3 regions of the Priestia sp. VA7 genome follow, and region 1 is predicted to be linked to each of the others. Evidence: riboswitches for the same ligand, from Rfam matches in the RefSeq annotation. Region 1 holds a riboswitch; each other region holds the start of a gene.
The links. A riboswitch is a leader RNA that binds a small molecule or an ion and turns the genes downstream of it on or off. The one in region 1 is predicted to bind thiamine pyrophosphate.
Positions count from the first base shown of each region.

Region 2: linked by a shared signal. The riboswitch ahead of AC0C45_RS25185 (thiamine phosphate synthase) and the one ahead of AC0C45_RS07940 (acetylornithine deacetylase) in region 1 are both predicted to bind thiamine pyrophosphate.
Region 3: linked by a shared signal. The riboswitch ahead of thiT (energy-coupled thiamine transporter ThiT) and the one ahead of AC0C45_RS07940 (acetylornithine deacetylase) in region 1 are both predicted to bind thiamine pyrophosphate.

Region 1 is NZ_JBVQPN010000002.1:269,022-274,262, forward strand. It holds gene AC0C45_RS07925 (MurR/RpiR family transcriptional regulator) at 1-176, shown strand, start outside; gene AC0C45_RS07930 (PTS transporter subunit EIIC) at 266-1,627, shown strand; gene AC0C45_RS07935 (MupG family TIM beta-alpha barrel fold protein) at 1,624-2,634, shown strand; TPP riboswitch at 2,853-2,955, shown strand; gene AC0C45_RS07940 (acetylornithine deacetylase) at 3,070-4,347, shown strand; gene tenA (thiaminase II) at 4,353-5,024, shown strand; gene AC0C45_RS07950 (ABC transporter ATP-binding protein) at 5,017-5,241, shown strand, end outside.
Region 2 is NZ_JBVQPN010000007.1:70,322-75,562, forward strand. It holds gene AC0C45_RS25160 (amino acid ABC transporter permease) at 1-498, opposite strand, end outside; gene AC0C45_RS25165 (amino acid ABC transporter substrate-binding protein) at 482-1,303, opposite strand; gene AC0C45_RS25170 (fluoride efflux transporter FluC) at 1,627-2,043, shown strand; gene crcB (fluoride efflux transporter CrcB) at 2,044-2,433, shown strand; gene AC0C45_RS25180 (hypothetical protein) at 2,481-2,696, shown strand; TPP riboswitch at 2,859-2,960, shown strand; gene AC0C45_RS25185 (thiamine phosphate synthase) at 3,082-3,705, shown strand; gene thiO (glycine oxidase ThiO) at 3,689-4,816, shown strand; gene thiS (sulfur carrier protein ThiS) at 4,813-5,016, shown strand; gene AC0C45_RS25200 (thiazole synthase) at 5,022-5,241, shown strand, end outside.
Region 3 is NZ_JBVQPN010000003.1:908,871-914,111, reverse strand. It holds gene AC0C45_RS17520 (ethanolamine ammonia-lyase reactivating factor EutA) at 1-1,079, opposite strand, end outside; gene thiT (energy-coupled thiamine transporter ThiT) at 1,236-1,844, opposite strand; TPP riboswitch at 1,877-1,977, opposite strand; lysine riboswitch at 2,152-2,336, shown strand; gene AC0C45_RS17510 (amino acid permease) at 2,439-3,878, shown strand; gene AC0C45_RS17505 (hypothetical protein) at 3,915-4,283, opposite strand; gene AC0C45_RS17500 (GNAT family N-acetyltransferase) at 4,387-4,878, opposite strand; gene AC0C45_RS17495 (cysteine hydrolase family protein) at 4,969-5,241, opposite strand, start outside.

The sequences.
Region 1 (5,241 bases):
ATACGTCTTATTCTCAAGAAGCGCCGTTTCGAAGCGCAGCTACATCGTCTCGTTTAGCCCAGCTTTACGTGATTGATGTGTTATTTTTAAGTATTGCAGCGCAGCAGTATGACCAAACGATTGAGTATATTGACAAAACAAGAGATGCCATTCAGTTTTTGAAAGGTAAGAAATAAAAAAAGAAAGCGATTACAAAAAGGGGATTTTGTGGTCTGTTTCCTCAGTACCGTATCCATCTAAGAGGAAAATACAAAGGGGGATTAACATGTCTTTAGATAATCATCAATTAGCAAAGGCTGCTTTGGAGATGCTTGGGGGAGCATCCAATATTGAAGCGTATACGCATTGTATGACGCGGCTGCGTGTGACGGTAAAAGATGATTCAATTGTAAAAAAGACGGATATACGAAAACTTGAAGGCGTGCTCGGATTAGTGGAAGAAGAAACGCTTCAAATTATTATTGGTCCTGGAAAAGTAAACAAAGTAACAGAGGAATTCGGAAAGTTAATTGATGAATCCGGCGGTATTAATTTAGAAAATCGTGCGGCTCAGCGGAAATCAGAGCTGAAAGAAAAAAATGCAACTCCGTTTAAGCTTTTGCTTCGCCGAATTGCAAGTATTTTTATTCCGTTAATACCTGCTCTTGTAGCATCTGGACTTATCACCGGAGTGACAAAAGCAGCAGTTCAAGCGAAGTGGCTTCCTGCAGATTCACAGATTGCTATTCTATTAACGGTTATCGGAAGCGGCTTATTTGCTTATCTTGGTATTTTAGTAGGTATTAATGCCGCAAAAGAATTTGGTGGTTCACCGGCTCTAGGGGGCTTAGCGGGTATTTTAGTCATTAATCCTGCCGTAGCTGATATTAAACTTTTCGGTGAAGCACTTTTGCCGGGACGGGGTGGCTTAATAGGAGTCTTGCTTGCAGCAATCTTTATGGCCATGTTAGAAAAACGAGTACGCAAATTTGTCCCTCAGTCACTGGATATTATTATTACACCAACCGTTACGGTATTAATTACAGGCATTATTACGTATGTAGTATTCATGCCAATCGGCGGCTTGATTTCAGACGGAATCACAAAAGGTCTTTTAGGAGTTTTAGAGATTGGAGGAGTTGTAGCAGGCTTTGTGTTAGGAGCAACATTCTTGCCGCTCGTCATTACAGGACTGCATCAAGGTCTTACTCCTGTTCATTTAGAGCTTATCAATTCAGTTGGAGATGATCCGCTTCTTCCTATCCTAGCAATGGGCGGAGCCGGTCAGGTCGGTGCAGCTTTTGCTATTTATATCAAAACAAAGAAAAAACGTTTAAAGCGAGCAATTGGAGGCGCACTTCCTTCAGGACTGCTCGGAATCGGAGAGCCGCTTATTTTTGGAGTCACACTTCCTTTAGGGCGGCCATTCTTAACCGCTTGTCTTGGAGCTGGAATCGGCGGAGCGTTTCAGGCGCACTTCCATATTGCAACTGTAGCAGTGGGAGTATCAGGTTTACCGCTTACGTTTTTAGTTCATGCGCATCAAATTCTTCTTTATTTACTTGGATTAGTTATTGCTTACGCAGCAGGCTTTATTTGTACCTATTTCTTTGGATTTAACGATGAAATGGCGAGGGAGTTTGGATGATTGGCATTTCGTTTTATTTAAATGATAGTGATGCCCCCAAAAAATTAATAGAAGCGAGTGAGTGCGGCGTCACACGTGCATTCACTTCGCTTCACATTCCAGAAGAAAAAGGAGATTTGGCTGAACGGGCAAAAGAATTGCTTCATGTGGCTAGAGATTGTGGAATAAGCGTGTATGCAGACGTATCTAAGCATACGCCAGTTCATTTAGGTATTGAAAGCCTTATGTCGCTATCTTCACTTGGCGTATCTGGTATTAGACTAGACGATGGCTTTAGCGCAGAAGAAACTCTTTCGCTTGCGAATGAATTTTATATTGCTGTTAATGCAAGTACGTTATCCAAACAAGAAATTGAAGCACTCTTATCTGCAGGTCTTCATCATCATCAGCTGCTTGCATGGCATAATTTTTATCCGCGGCCTGAAACAGGGCTTGAAGAAACGTTTTTTCAACAGCAGACAGATTTATTTAATGAACTTCGTATTCCAGTCTGCGCTTATATTCCTGGAAAAGACGAAAAAAGAGGCCCTGTTTATCAAGGTCTTCCTACTAGAGAAAAAGACCGTAATAGATGTCCTTTTACTTCTGCAGTAGATTTATACGGATGCGGAGTAGCAGAGGTTTATATTGGAGATCCATGCGCCGGTTCAAGTTTATTAAAGCGTTTGGTTCAATATCAAGAAAGCCGCATTATTCCGCTGCGCATTCGTTCACCTCATATAGAGGGAACGTACAGCGTGCGTCCGGATGTATCAAGAGACGTTCTGCGTTTAGTTGATACTCGATCTGTAAAACCAGTGCCGCCATTTCATACAGTAGAACGCAGAATGGGAGCAATTACAATGGACAATGATGGCTACGGACGTTACAGAGGAGAGGTTCAAATAGCTAAAACAAATTTGCCTGCAAATGCTAATGTGAATGTGATTGGGTATGTGATAGAAGAAGATCATGAGCTGCTTTCGTTAGTGAGACCGGGGCAAAAACTTGCGCTTCTTCCTGTCTGAATGGAAAAACGATGTATTTTTAAAGAAGCCGATAGCTAACTAGTAAGCTTATAAAAGTAAAGAGCACACACTGCTTGAAAAGGTGTGTGCTTTTTGTTTTCCTAAAAAGGAAACTATTTTCATTGCTGAATAATGAACCTTTCTATTGAATAAAACGCTTTACTATGATAAAACTATTACAGGTAAACATATGATAATCGTTTAATTTTATAGAGATACAACGCCACTAGGGGTGCTTTCTAAGCTGAGAGAGACGAGAAGTCTTAACCCTTATAACCTGAACTAGGTAATACTAGCGTAGGAAAGAGGTATTGTAATGGATGTTTTGTATGGTATTTCCTTACGAACTCGTTATAATAATTTTTTGTATATAAACAAAAACACTTCTTTCCTGCGAAAGAAGTGTTTTTTTATGCGTAAAGGAAGGTGTCATACATGGAAGAAACAATTGATTTGCTTGTCAAACAGGTAGAGGAGCGCAAAGGGGAGCTAGTCCAGTTATTAAAAACGCTTGTTTCATATAAAACGCCGGCGCCTCCTGCACGGAATTCTCATGAAGCGCAGCGCTACGTAGCGGATTTCCTTAAAAAATGCGGTTTTTCCATCGATATGTGGGATTTATATTGCAACGATCCTATTGTAGTGGGCACGTTAAAAGGGAAAAAATCAGCTGACTATCAAAGCTTAATTATTAACGGGCATATGGATGTAGCTGAGGTACAAGAAAATGAAAAGTGGGAGACAAATCCGTTTGAAGCTGTGGTAAAAGACAACATGATAATCGGACGCGGAGTTGCTGATATGAAAGGCGGCTTGGCAGGAGCATTATTTGCAGTTCAGCTTCTAACAGAAGCAGGAATCGAACTGCCGGGAGACTTGATTTTTGAATCCGTTGTAGGAGAAGAAGTGGGAGAGGCAGGTACGCTGCAATGCTGTCAGAAAGGATATACAGCTGACTTTGCGCTTGTTGCTGATACGAGTGATTTACATATTCAAGGTCAAGGCGGAGTGATCACGGGATGGATTACGATAAAAAGCAGTAAAACCTACCATGACGGTACACGCCGAAGTATGATTCATGCTGGAGGAGGGCTGTTAGCTGCGAGTGCTATTGAAAAGATGGCAAAAGTGATCGGAGGGCTGCAAGAATTGGAGCGCCACTGGGCTGTTACAAAAAGCTATCCAGGATTTTTGCCGGGAACAAATACGATTAATCCAGCAGTAATCGAAGGGGGAAGGCATGCTGCGTTTATTGCAGATGAATGCAGGCTGTGGATCACCGTTCACTATTATCCCAATGAATCATACGACCAAGTATCAAAAGAAGTGGAAGAATACATTTTAGCTATTGCAAAAGCAGATCCATGGTTAAAAGATAACCTGCCAACCTTTGAATGGGGAGGCACATCAATGATTGAAGACAGAGGAGAAATCTTCCCGTCATTAGAAATTGATGAAAATCATGCTGGAGTACAGCTGCTTGCAAATACTCATGAACAAATTGAAGGGAAAAAGCCTCCAATCGATGTGTCAACTAGCGTAACAGATGGCGGTTGGCTAGCTGATGCGGGGATTCCGGCGGCTATTTACGGTCCGGGGAATTTAGCAAATGCACATGCTGTGAATGAACAATTAGATATGAATCAGCTTATTCAATATACAAAAGTGATGGTGCAGTTCATTTATACGTGGCTGCATACGCATAAGGAGTGATCATCATGAAATTTAGTGAGCGATTATACGAAAAGCTGCAGCCTATTTGGCGTCAAAATCATAATCATCCCTTTGTACAGGGAATGGGAGACGGAACGCTTGAAAAGGAGAAGTTTCGCTTTTACATGATTCAAGATTACCTTTACCTAATTGATTATGCCAAATTATTTGCGATTGGAGCCATGAAAGCTACCGATCTTCAAACGATGGGGAAATTTGCTGCACTTTTGGATTCTACATTAAACGAAGAAATGAGCCTGCACCGTGAGTATGCCAAGAAAATTGAAATCAGCGAAAAAGAATTAGAAAAAGCGCAGCCATCTCCTACAACGCTTGCATACACACACTATATGCTGCACGTTGGTCAAAGCGGAACATTAGCTGAATTAGTGGCGGCTCTTTTGCCTTGTATGTGGAGCTACTGGGAAATAGGAAAAGAACTCAGTGAAAAGCCTGGAGCTAACAATGAATTTTATCGTGAGTGGATTGAAATGTACAGCTCAGAAGAATTTGGAGAACTAGCGACATGGTGTATTAATTTATTCGACTCACTTACTGAAGACAAATCAGAAGCGGAATTAGAAAAGCTCGAAGAAATTTTCTTAAATACAACGCGTTTTGAATATATGTTCTGGGATATGGCTTATAACGAAGCGATGTGGCCAATTCATGAATAAGTCTGTGTTATCTTTTCAAAACGTCAGTTTTACGTACAAAAACGGTGATCAACCGATTTTAACATCATTAAACTTAGATGTGAAAGAAGGCGAGTTTGTCAGTATCGTTGGAGCGAGCGGTTCTGGGAAAAGTACGTTGTTTCGTCTCATTACAGGTCTTGAACAGCAGAGTGAAGGCGATATCGTGATTAACGGACAGTCTTATGAAAAACGGCTT
Region 2 (5,241 bases), on a different contig from region 1:
AGAGTTAGATAATGGCGGAATCGATACACGTGCTGCTTGCGGTAAAATAATCCGTCTTAACGCTTGGGAATAGGTCATACCAAGTGAGTAACCAGCTTCCCACTGTCCTTTAGGAATAGATTGAATCGCTGCTCGGATAATTTCAGATGCATACGCACCTACACTTAATGAAAATCCAATAACAGCAGAGATAAATGGGTCAATTGTTATATCTAAATTGGGTAAGCCGTAGAAAATAATAAATAATTGCACAAGCAGCGGTGTACCTCGAATAATCGATACATAGATGCGCGCAATTATATTTAAAACTTTTATAGATGATAAACGAGCCAAGGCTGTTAAGACAGCTAAAATGATACCGAGTACAAACGTGATTAATGTTAGTGGAATAGAATATTGAATAGCTCCCTTTAGCATTGGTAAGAGAGATGATTGAGCGATTGAAATCAATTGATTCAATCGCTCTCCATCAGGAAAAATATTATTTAGGAGAAACATCTTCGCCAAACCATTTCTTAGAAATCTTTGCGTATGTTCCGTCTTTTTTCATATCTTTCAATGCTTTGTTTACTTCATCCACTAACTTACCGCTGTCTTTTCTAAACATAAAGCCGCTTGCAGCACCATCGGATTTTTCATCCGCGATTTTGATAGGTGCGTTAGGGTGCTTTTTCTTATAGTCAAGGAACGATAATTTATCGTTGATTGTAGCATCAACACGGTTTGCGCTCATTAGTTCTACTGCTTGAGCAAAACCTTCAGCACTCGTAATGTTTGCACCATAAGATTGAGCCATGTCTTTGTAGTTACTTGTTAATGACTGCGCTGATTTTTTTCCTTTTAAATCTTTAAATGATTTGATATCTTTTTCGTCTTTACGAACAATTAATACAGCGCCTGACTGGATGTATGGATCAGAGAAATCGTATTTCTTTTGACGATCTTCACGAATACCCACTTCGTTAGCAATCATGTCAAAGCGTTTAGCATCTAATCCGGCAAACATGCCATCCCACTGTGTTTCTTTGAACTCAGCTTTTACGCCAAGACGTTTAGCTACTTCTTGAGCCAATTCTACATCAAACCCAGTTAGCTTTTGTTTGTCATCATGAAAAGTGAACGGAGGGTATGTACCTTCAGTTCCAATTGTTAATACGCCATCTTTTTTCACTTTATTATATAAATCCTCTTGTGAAGATTTATTGTCTCCATTGTTTGCTTCATTTTTTGAGCTAGAACCGCATGCGGCAAGCACAACTGTGAAAGCTAATAGTAGCGACAAAAGTGCAGCAAATTTCTTCATTTTCTAAACCCCCTAGTATTCTGATAGGAAATGATACTCTGTGATACTAAACAAGAACACAGCAAAAGTCAACAAAAAAAACTTATACAATTAATGTGACTTAAAATAAGGGAAATATACCTTCTATACACGGTTTGTCATAAGGATACAGAAAGATTTTAAAATTTGGATTAAGTGGATTTTTAAGGGAGATTTGAGGAGTAAAAAGGAAGTTTCATGCGACGATTTTCTCTTTCATTTTTTCATGACTTTTGGTGCAATAAACATATAGTTAAATGTTAAGGTAGAAATAAATTCCTTATGGTACACTTAAAGAAGAATTTATGAAACGGAGCGATATGATGAAAGCCATAAACTTAATCTCAATTGCCTTTGGTGCTATCGCTGGTACATATGCACGTTATTTGCTGAATCTTTCCTTATTATATGCGGGCTACCCAATAGGAACGGTAATTGAAAACCTATTAGGAAGCTTCATACTAGGCCTATTAACAGGATTTTTTGTGTGGAAAAAGCCAAAAGAATGGATAAAGCTTGGACTAGGAGTTGGCGTATGCGGCGGTTTTACAACGTATTCAACGTTTGCAGGAGACGTCATTTTTCTCACTCAGCGCCATTTATTTTGGGGAGCCATTTATGTAATGGTCTCTTTAGTAGGTGGAATCCTTCTTGCTTTAGCAGGCTATCTATGCGGTGAAGCGGCAGGGAAAAATTTAGTGAAAGTACATGAGGTGAAGTAAATGAGCATAGTGAGCTTGGCACTTGGCGGGGCAGCTGGAGGAATATGCCGTTATCTTTTGGGTTTAAAAGTTACAAAAACAGTTTCAAACCCTCTTTTTCCAGTATCAATGCTGTTTGTAAACTTGCTCGGTGCGTTTGGGCTTGGTCTTTTTTACGGTAGTTATTATGGAAAGGTTCCGAGTCATGCTTATGATGATTCAATATTTTTAATGATTGGCATTGGGTTTTTTGGTGCCTTTACCACTTTTTCAACGTTCAGTGTGGAAACCGTACAGTTAATTCGAGAAAAATCTTATCGGAAAATGCTGGCGTACGTGGGGATTTCAGCATTTGGAACAGTTGGTTTATTTACAGTCGGTTTACTGGCAGGAACGTTTTTATTTAAGTAAAGAGAACGTTTCTAGTAGGGAAAAACAAAAAGACGGAGAAGTAGAGAATGGATAGAAAAGCAGAAGTTTGGAAATACATTTTGTTGATTGTAGCTGTTGCAGGTCAGATCATCGGTTTTTTATTTTTATTTATAAATGTTGTGGCGGCATTTATTTTTTACGGTTTTTATATTCTAACTTTTATTATGTTACTCCTGCTGTTTATATGGGATCGGAAAAAGGAAAAAGACAAGGAAGAATTTGACGACTATACCGATTACTAATCATATAAAAAGCAGAATGATGCGGTGCGCCGGACCTCTTACTTAGTAAAGAAGCATAAAAGATACATCTATAAAAGGAAGAGAGCCGTAAGAGCATAAAGAGATATTGTATTTACATCTAGTTGTGTTATAATTTTAAGTGCGAAAACAAAATCAATAAATAGCAATCACTAGGGGAGCTTTTTGAAGCTGAGACGAATGTATTTCGGACCCTTTGAACCTGATCTGGTTTGGACCAGCGTAGGGAAGTGGCGATCATGTTTACATAACGATGCATGCTAACCACTCTACGTTGTAGAGTGGTTTTTTGTATGTAATAAAGCCCTCTACACAAGATGAGGTGATTGAAATTTCTCTTTATTCTGAATGGAAAGGTTTCGATCATGTGGATATTCCTAAATTTCATGTCATTACAACAGATAAGCAGCCAATCGAAGAGCTTCAAAAAGTTTTAACGGCTATCGCGCCTTTTACGGGCGCCGTTCATATTAGAGAAAAAGAGAAAACGGCAAAGCAGATTCAATGTTTACTAGAAAGCTTGCCATTTTGTCGCTCTAAAATTATTGTGAATGACCGAGTTGATGTAGCGCATGCTTTAAAAGTAAAAGGCGTACAGCTTGCTTATCATAGTTTAGACGTTTCGATTGTTATAGACGCATTTCCTTCTCTTATTGTCGGAAAATCAGTTCACTCTGTGGAAGAGGCTTTAGAAGCTGAAAAAGATGGTGCTCACTACATTCTATACGGACATATTTATTCAACACATTCAAAAAAAGGATTAAAAAGTCGAGGGGTAGCAGCACTAAAAGAAGTAGTAGATGCTGTGCAGATACCGGTTATTGCCATTGGAGGAATTACACCTGTAAATGCCAAAGAGGTGCTTCAAACAGGAGCACACGGTATAGCTGTGATGTCTGGTGTCATGCTTGCGCAAGATCCCCTCAAAGCGATTAAACAATATTCTCATATATGGACATCTGGAGGTGGAGAAAATGAAGCAGCATTATGATGTACTGTTAATCGGAGGAGGTATAATCAGCTCTTCTATCGCTTATCATTTGTCAAAACAAGGAGCGTCAGTAGCTATTCTTGAACGCAATCAAATTGGTTGTGAAGCTTCAAGTGCAGCCGCTGGTATTTTAGGTGCTCAAGCTGAAATTGATGAAGAAGGTCCTCTTTTAGACCTTGCTATTAAGAGCAGAAGCATGTTTCCTGAACTGGTGAAGGAACTAAAAGAAAAAACGGCCATCGACGTAGAGCTCATTCAAAAAGGCTTATTAAAAGTTGCTGTAACAGAAGAAGATGCACACGTATTAAAGAAAAAAGCCGCTCAGCACCACGGGTGGGATGAACATGTAAGATGGATCGATGTAAAAGAAGCGCGTTTGTTAGAACCCGGGCTCTCTCCAGACATATACGGAGCCATTACAATACCGGGAGACGGCCAGCTAGCTCCGGCTAAGTTAACGCAAGCTCTTGCTCATGGAGCCTTGTATCACGGAGCAGATGTATTCGAATACTGTGACGTTCATTCTCTTATTATGGAAAGTGAAACAGTAAAAGGTGTACAGACGTCCAAAGGCTCTTTTTATGGAGAAAAAGTAGTTATCGCAGCAGGCTCATGGGCTAAACGCTTTATTTCTTCTGAACATTTAGGTCACGTGTTTCCCGTAAAAGGGGAGTGTATTGCTCTTCGAAGTCATAAGCCGCTGCTTTCTAAAACGATTTTTTTAGATGAAGGTTTTTACTTAGTGCCTAAGACTGGTGGAAGAATCGTAATCGGGGCAACTAAGTTACAGCATGACTTTACCAAGACGGTTTCTGCACAAGGTATTCAATTTTTGCTGAATAAAGCTTCGGCGCTTCTGCCAGCTATTAAAGAAGCCACATTTGAAAAAGCATGGGCTGGTCTTCGTCCGCAAACAAATGATGGCTGGCCTTATTTAGGAGAGCATCCTGAAATAGCGAATCTACACATGGCGTTTGGCCACTACCGAAACGGTATTTTATTAAGTGCTGCAACTGGAAAAATTATGGCTGATGCTTTGTTAGGGAAAAAGCCGAATCATTCGTTTTTTACATCATTTCAGCTAACAAGAGTAATGGAGGGAGTTCATTGAATCTAATCATTAATGGTAAGACCGTTACTTTTGGAGATGAAATTGAAACGGTCGAGCACTTGTTGCAGGCTCAGAACCTGCATGAACGAGTGGTAATTGTTGAGCTAAACAAGAACATTTTGCAAAAAGAAGAACATAGCGATGCATGCTTAAAAGATGGCGATATATTAGAAGTTGTTTCATTTGTCGGAGGAGGATGAAGAGTATGTTAAAAATTGGACAATATACATTTAATTCACGTTTATTATTAGGGACAGGGAAATTTCCGGACTTTACGACTCAGCGTCAAGCGGTAGAAGAGTCAGAAACAGAAGTTTTAACATTTGCTGTGAGACGAATGGATATTTTTGATCAAAATCAACCTAATTTATTAGAAGCGCTTGATGTGAAGCGTTTCACTCTTTTGCCTAACACTGCTGGAGCAA
Region 3 (5,241 bases), on a different contig from region 1:
GACGCTCGAGCTCTTTCTTGAAACAGCTGCTGATTCCACGTCTCTTCTTGCTGAACGGGTATCTCTATAATCGGAATATTTTTCAGCGGCAGCCGCTTCGACCCAATATATACGGTTGATCCGCTAACCTCTGTATTTTGCATACCAGCACCAATTACAGTAGCGCGCGTTGTCTCAGCGGCTTGAGATACTTGGATGGATTGAAAATGATATGCTAGAAGCGGACCAACGTCTCCGTGTATGGCCACTTCTTTCACTGTTTTTGGCTTTTGCTTCTCCATCATTGCTCCTACTCCTCCTGAAACCATGATCGTTTCGGGGTGTATAGAAGATCTTGTATGAGGAGAAACGAGAAGCGTGGAATTTTGATTCAGCGCTTTTACATAATTCACGGTTTCTTCAGCTAGTAATTGACAGATAGACGAGAGCTTTTCAAATGTTGCTTTTTCACCTTCTCGCAGTATTAAAGAATTATTTTTCAAAAATTCAGTTAAATGAGACGAAACGTAGGTAACAAGACCGTCTTCATTTAGTCGAATTAATCTCCCGCCTACATGCAGTGTAAATGTTTCTATCACTTTTCCATTTTGACATAAAGCGATGTTAGCAGTGCCTCCTCCTACATCAATATTGGCAATTACTGCATTTGTTTCAGCAGAACGGTCTATTGCTCCTGATCCTTTTGCTGCTAATATTCCCTCTAAGTCAGCGCCGGCTGTTGCAACAACAAAATCCCCAGCATGTTCGGCTAGATAGTGAACGATACTTTCTGCATTTTGCTTTCTGGCCGTTTCTCCTGTGATGATCACAGCACCTGCCTCCACTTGATCTAATGAGATTCCTGCGTTCTTATACTCTTGTTCTAGTAGTACCGTTAATCTCTGAACATCGATTTCAACATCGTTTAGCATAGGGGTGGTATAGATAGAACTTGCATACGTTACGCGACGATCAATAATTTGACAGCCTGGCAGCGTAAACTGATTTTGTTGATTTGCTATTAACAGCTTGCTTACAATCAGCTTTGTTGTGCTTGTTCCGATATCTAAACCTATGCTCGTGATCCATTTCTGTAGCATGCTATCAATCCCTTATCTCGTTTGAATATGGTGATTATCATAAAACAGTTTTTTGAATATTTCACTAACTATGTTATCAAACCTGACACACTTTTGTGTAAACAAAGGTGACAAATGACAAAAAAGACTAAATCTTGGTAGATTTAGTCTTTTAGCTTATGATGAGTGTGATTTAGTTACAATCATTCTTGATGCGGATGGAATTAATAGTGAAAGAATGACTAAGCAGGCTATTAGTGATCCTACCATTGAAATCCCGTTCATTGAAAAAGAATACCATAGAGCGGACATGCCCTTTGGCGCATATGATCCCCAGAAAATAATACCCGCAATAAAGTGCCAGAAATACCGTGCGAAGCTGCCGATAATAAGGGATAAAACAATCAAAACAAAAGCTTTTGATCTGTTATTGTTAGCTAAATTTGTTTTAATAGATTGCGAAAAAATACCTCCAAAACCTATAAAAGCAAAAGCCACAATATATTCAATAAACGTTTGCAGCGCTGTTAAAATATAAGCCGTTCCTGTTGCCAATTGCAAAAGCCCCCATAATAGACCAGATAAAGCTCCGCCTTTTACTCCCCAGCGAAAGCACATAATAAAAATAGGCACCATGGAGAACGAAATACTTACAGCCGTTGCAATTTTAATTGAAGGCAAAAGATCAAGTAGAAGTGCCAATGCTGCAAAAATAGCTATTTCAATTTTAGCCTGTAAAGGTAATGCTTTATTCACGTTTCTCACTCCTGTTTTTGAATCATTCATATCAAACGGTTTACACAGGAGTAAGCAAATATAAGCTACTATTCCCACATTCCTACGCTAGCGTTAACTAACAGGTTCTAAGGGTCTGAACAATTTGTTCACTCTCAGCACGGCGGCTCCCCCTGTGGTACGTTTGGATATTTATGTAGTATAAAGACAACATTCATTATACCATATGTAACAAAATAGATTCGAGAGATTTCAAAGATGTTTCTATTTTCTGAATCTATTTTTTATAATGACAATCGTTTTAGTATTTGTTATACTTCTTTTATGTCAATTGAATATAAAAAACCCTCATCCTAATCGATGAGGTAGAGGTCGCAGTTTTTAATAGTAAAGTAACGGAAATGCAGAGAACATTGAGGATGTTGCTTGAAAGGAAAAATTGCCGAAGTTTAGATCACTTCTCGGTTGATTTAAGCTGGGGCTGTCTCCGAACAGGAACAGAACTGTCACATCATGCGAGTGATGTGAAGAGCTATCTTCACGGAAGGTTGACGCGGTTTTCAGATTTAAAAGCCCGCACATATACTGCGGGCTTTTTTTATGTTATCCCGTCTCTTTCCGTACATTCGAAAGGAGTATTTATCTATGCAAGAGCAACAAGAATTAAAACGTGGGTTGAAATCTCGCCACTTAACGATGATTTCATTAGGAGGAGCCATCGGAACCGGCTTATTCCTAGCAAGTGGTGGAGCAATTCACACAGCAGGACCTGGGGGAGCGCTTTTAGCTTACGCTATCATTGGCGTCATGGTTTACTTTTTGATGACCAGCCTAGCGGAGCTCGCAGCTTATATGCCTGAAGCTGGTTCGTTTAGTACGTATGCGTCTCGTTTTGTAGATCCATCCTTTGGTTTCGCTCTCGGATGGAACTATTGGTACAACTGGGCTATTACAATTGCAGCTGAATTATCCGCTGGAGCCCTTATTATGAAATTTTGGTTCCCAAACTCTTCTTCTATTTTATGGAGTGCCCTGTTTTTATTAATTATGTTTGGGCTTAACTACCTTTCTGTAAAAGGATTTGGTGAATCTGAATTTTGGTTTTCGTTAATTAAAGTAGTAACGGTTATCATCTTTTTAGTTATTGGCATTATGATGATTTTTGGTATCTTTAACAATGAAGCACCAGGGTTTAAAAACTTCACGCTTGGTGATGGACCCATTCACGGTGGATTCTTTACTGTCTTAGGTATTTTTATGGCTGCTGGTTTTTCATTTCAAGGAACAGAGTTGCTTGGAGTCGCAGCTGGAGAAAGTGAAGATCCGGAAAAAACGGTTCCTCGCGCAGTTAAACAAGTCTTCTGGCGCATCTTGTTATTTTATATTTTAGCTATTTTTGTTATTGGGATGCTTATTCCATACACAGCCGATTCATTAGCAAGTGATGATGTGCGAGTAAGTCCATTTACTTTAATATTCGAACGAGCAGGTCTGGCGTTTGCAGCATCAGCTATCAATGCCGTTATTTTAACAGCCGTTTTATCTGCTGGTAACTCAGGTATGTATGCTTCTACGCGTATGCTGTGGAACTTAGCGAAAGATGGAAAAGCACCAAGGTTCTTAGCAAAAGTAAATAAACGAGGCGTTCCGGTGAATGCTTTAATTGCAACGGCACTTGTCGGTACACTTGCATTTGGTGCTTCATTTTTTGGAGACGGTGCGGTATACACGTGGTTACTTAACGCTTCTGGTATGTCTGGTTTTATTGCTTGGTTAGGAATTGCCATCAGCCACTATCGTTTTAGAAGAGCATTTGTTGCCCAAGGTCATGATTTGAGTGAACTTCCATATCATGCAAAACTTTTCCCTTTTGGTCCTATCTTTGCCTTTATTTTATGTGCTGTTGTTATTTTAGGTCAAAACTATTCGGCGTTTATGGGTGATTCGATTGACTGGTACGGTGTACTTGTTTCTTATATCGGACTTCCTTTATTCTTAATTGTTTGGTTAGGATACAAATGGACGAAAAAGTCAAAACTTATTCCGTTAAAAGAATGCCAAGTAACAGTGAAAAAATACGAATAAAAAAAGCTCTCTATTCTTTTGAATAGAGAGCTTTTTTTATATGATCTGATCAGCAAAATGAAGAGATATATAGGCGGGCTGATTTTTCATAACAAGCATATAACCTTTGAGGGGACGATTACAGTAATCAGCAGCTTCTATATAATAAATACGCTGAACTAACCTGCTTAAATGGGTTACAAAAGATGGAAGTTGATGAGTAGGAATGCTTTGGATGTAGTCTATGATTTCTTGCTTAGTTTGAAGGCCCGAATGGGTACATTCTAACAGATGAAAAAGCGGATCTGCTGCTATAGTAGATAGTTCAGAATTGTGTTTGATCCTATTCAGCTGGATATGCAGTTCTTTTTTGGACCATCTTTTTGGAATAGCTCTTATATGCTGATATTGAAAATGTGTATTCATGATAGCTAACACCTTTCGTATTAAAATAATAAAATGACTTATTATTTTAATAACCTTTACACATTAAACTAAAACGTTACAATGTGTAAAGGTGTCATACATCTTATAAAATAAGCTGATAAAAAAGCACATCTTGCCACTGATCGAATTTCCAGCCTACTTCTTTAAATTCTCCGCAAAATGTAAAATTAAATTGCTTATGCATTTTGACACTGATATCATTCCCTTTTGTAATTCCTGAAATGACAACGTGATGGTTGAGTTCTTTAGCCAATTCCAAAATCCGCTTCATAAGCTGTTTTCCAATGCCATGCCCCTGTTGATTTTTATCAATATAAATCGATAGCTCTACCGTTTGAATATACGCTTCTTTATCTCGATAAGAAGAAAGCGAAGCATAGCCCGCTACTACCCCGTCTCTTTCCGCAACAATAAGCGGAAAGAGTTCATTGCTAATATGATTATCAAACCAGCTCCTTCTTTGCTCTACTGTTACAGGCGTTAAATCAAAAGTAGCGGCACTTGCTTGAACAGACTGGTTATAAATTTCAACAAGCATAGGTAAATCTTCTTCTTTAGCATAACGAATGATCATATGTACAAACTCCTTATAGTATAGAATTATCTTTATTTTACTTCTTTTAAGAAACATAATCTACATAAAAAACCGATGTGCGCATGCACATCAGTTATGATTTTGAGCATATTGAAAGGTTTGAAGAACTTGAAGTGTCTCTTTTGTAGAAACGACCGTTGCAAACTCCCCATGTAAAGAAGACAATGCGAATGTATGTACATCTTCTGCAGGAAGCCTTGTTTTTCCATCGTAGGACATACCATCAAAGCAAGCTGTTGCATCGTTTACAATGTACGTCCTGTACCCTAGATTTCCAGCCATGCGGGCAGTCGTAGAGACGCAGTGATTAGTAGTTAGTCCTATTAAGATAAGCGTATCATA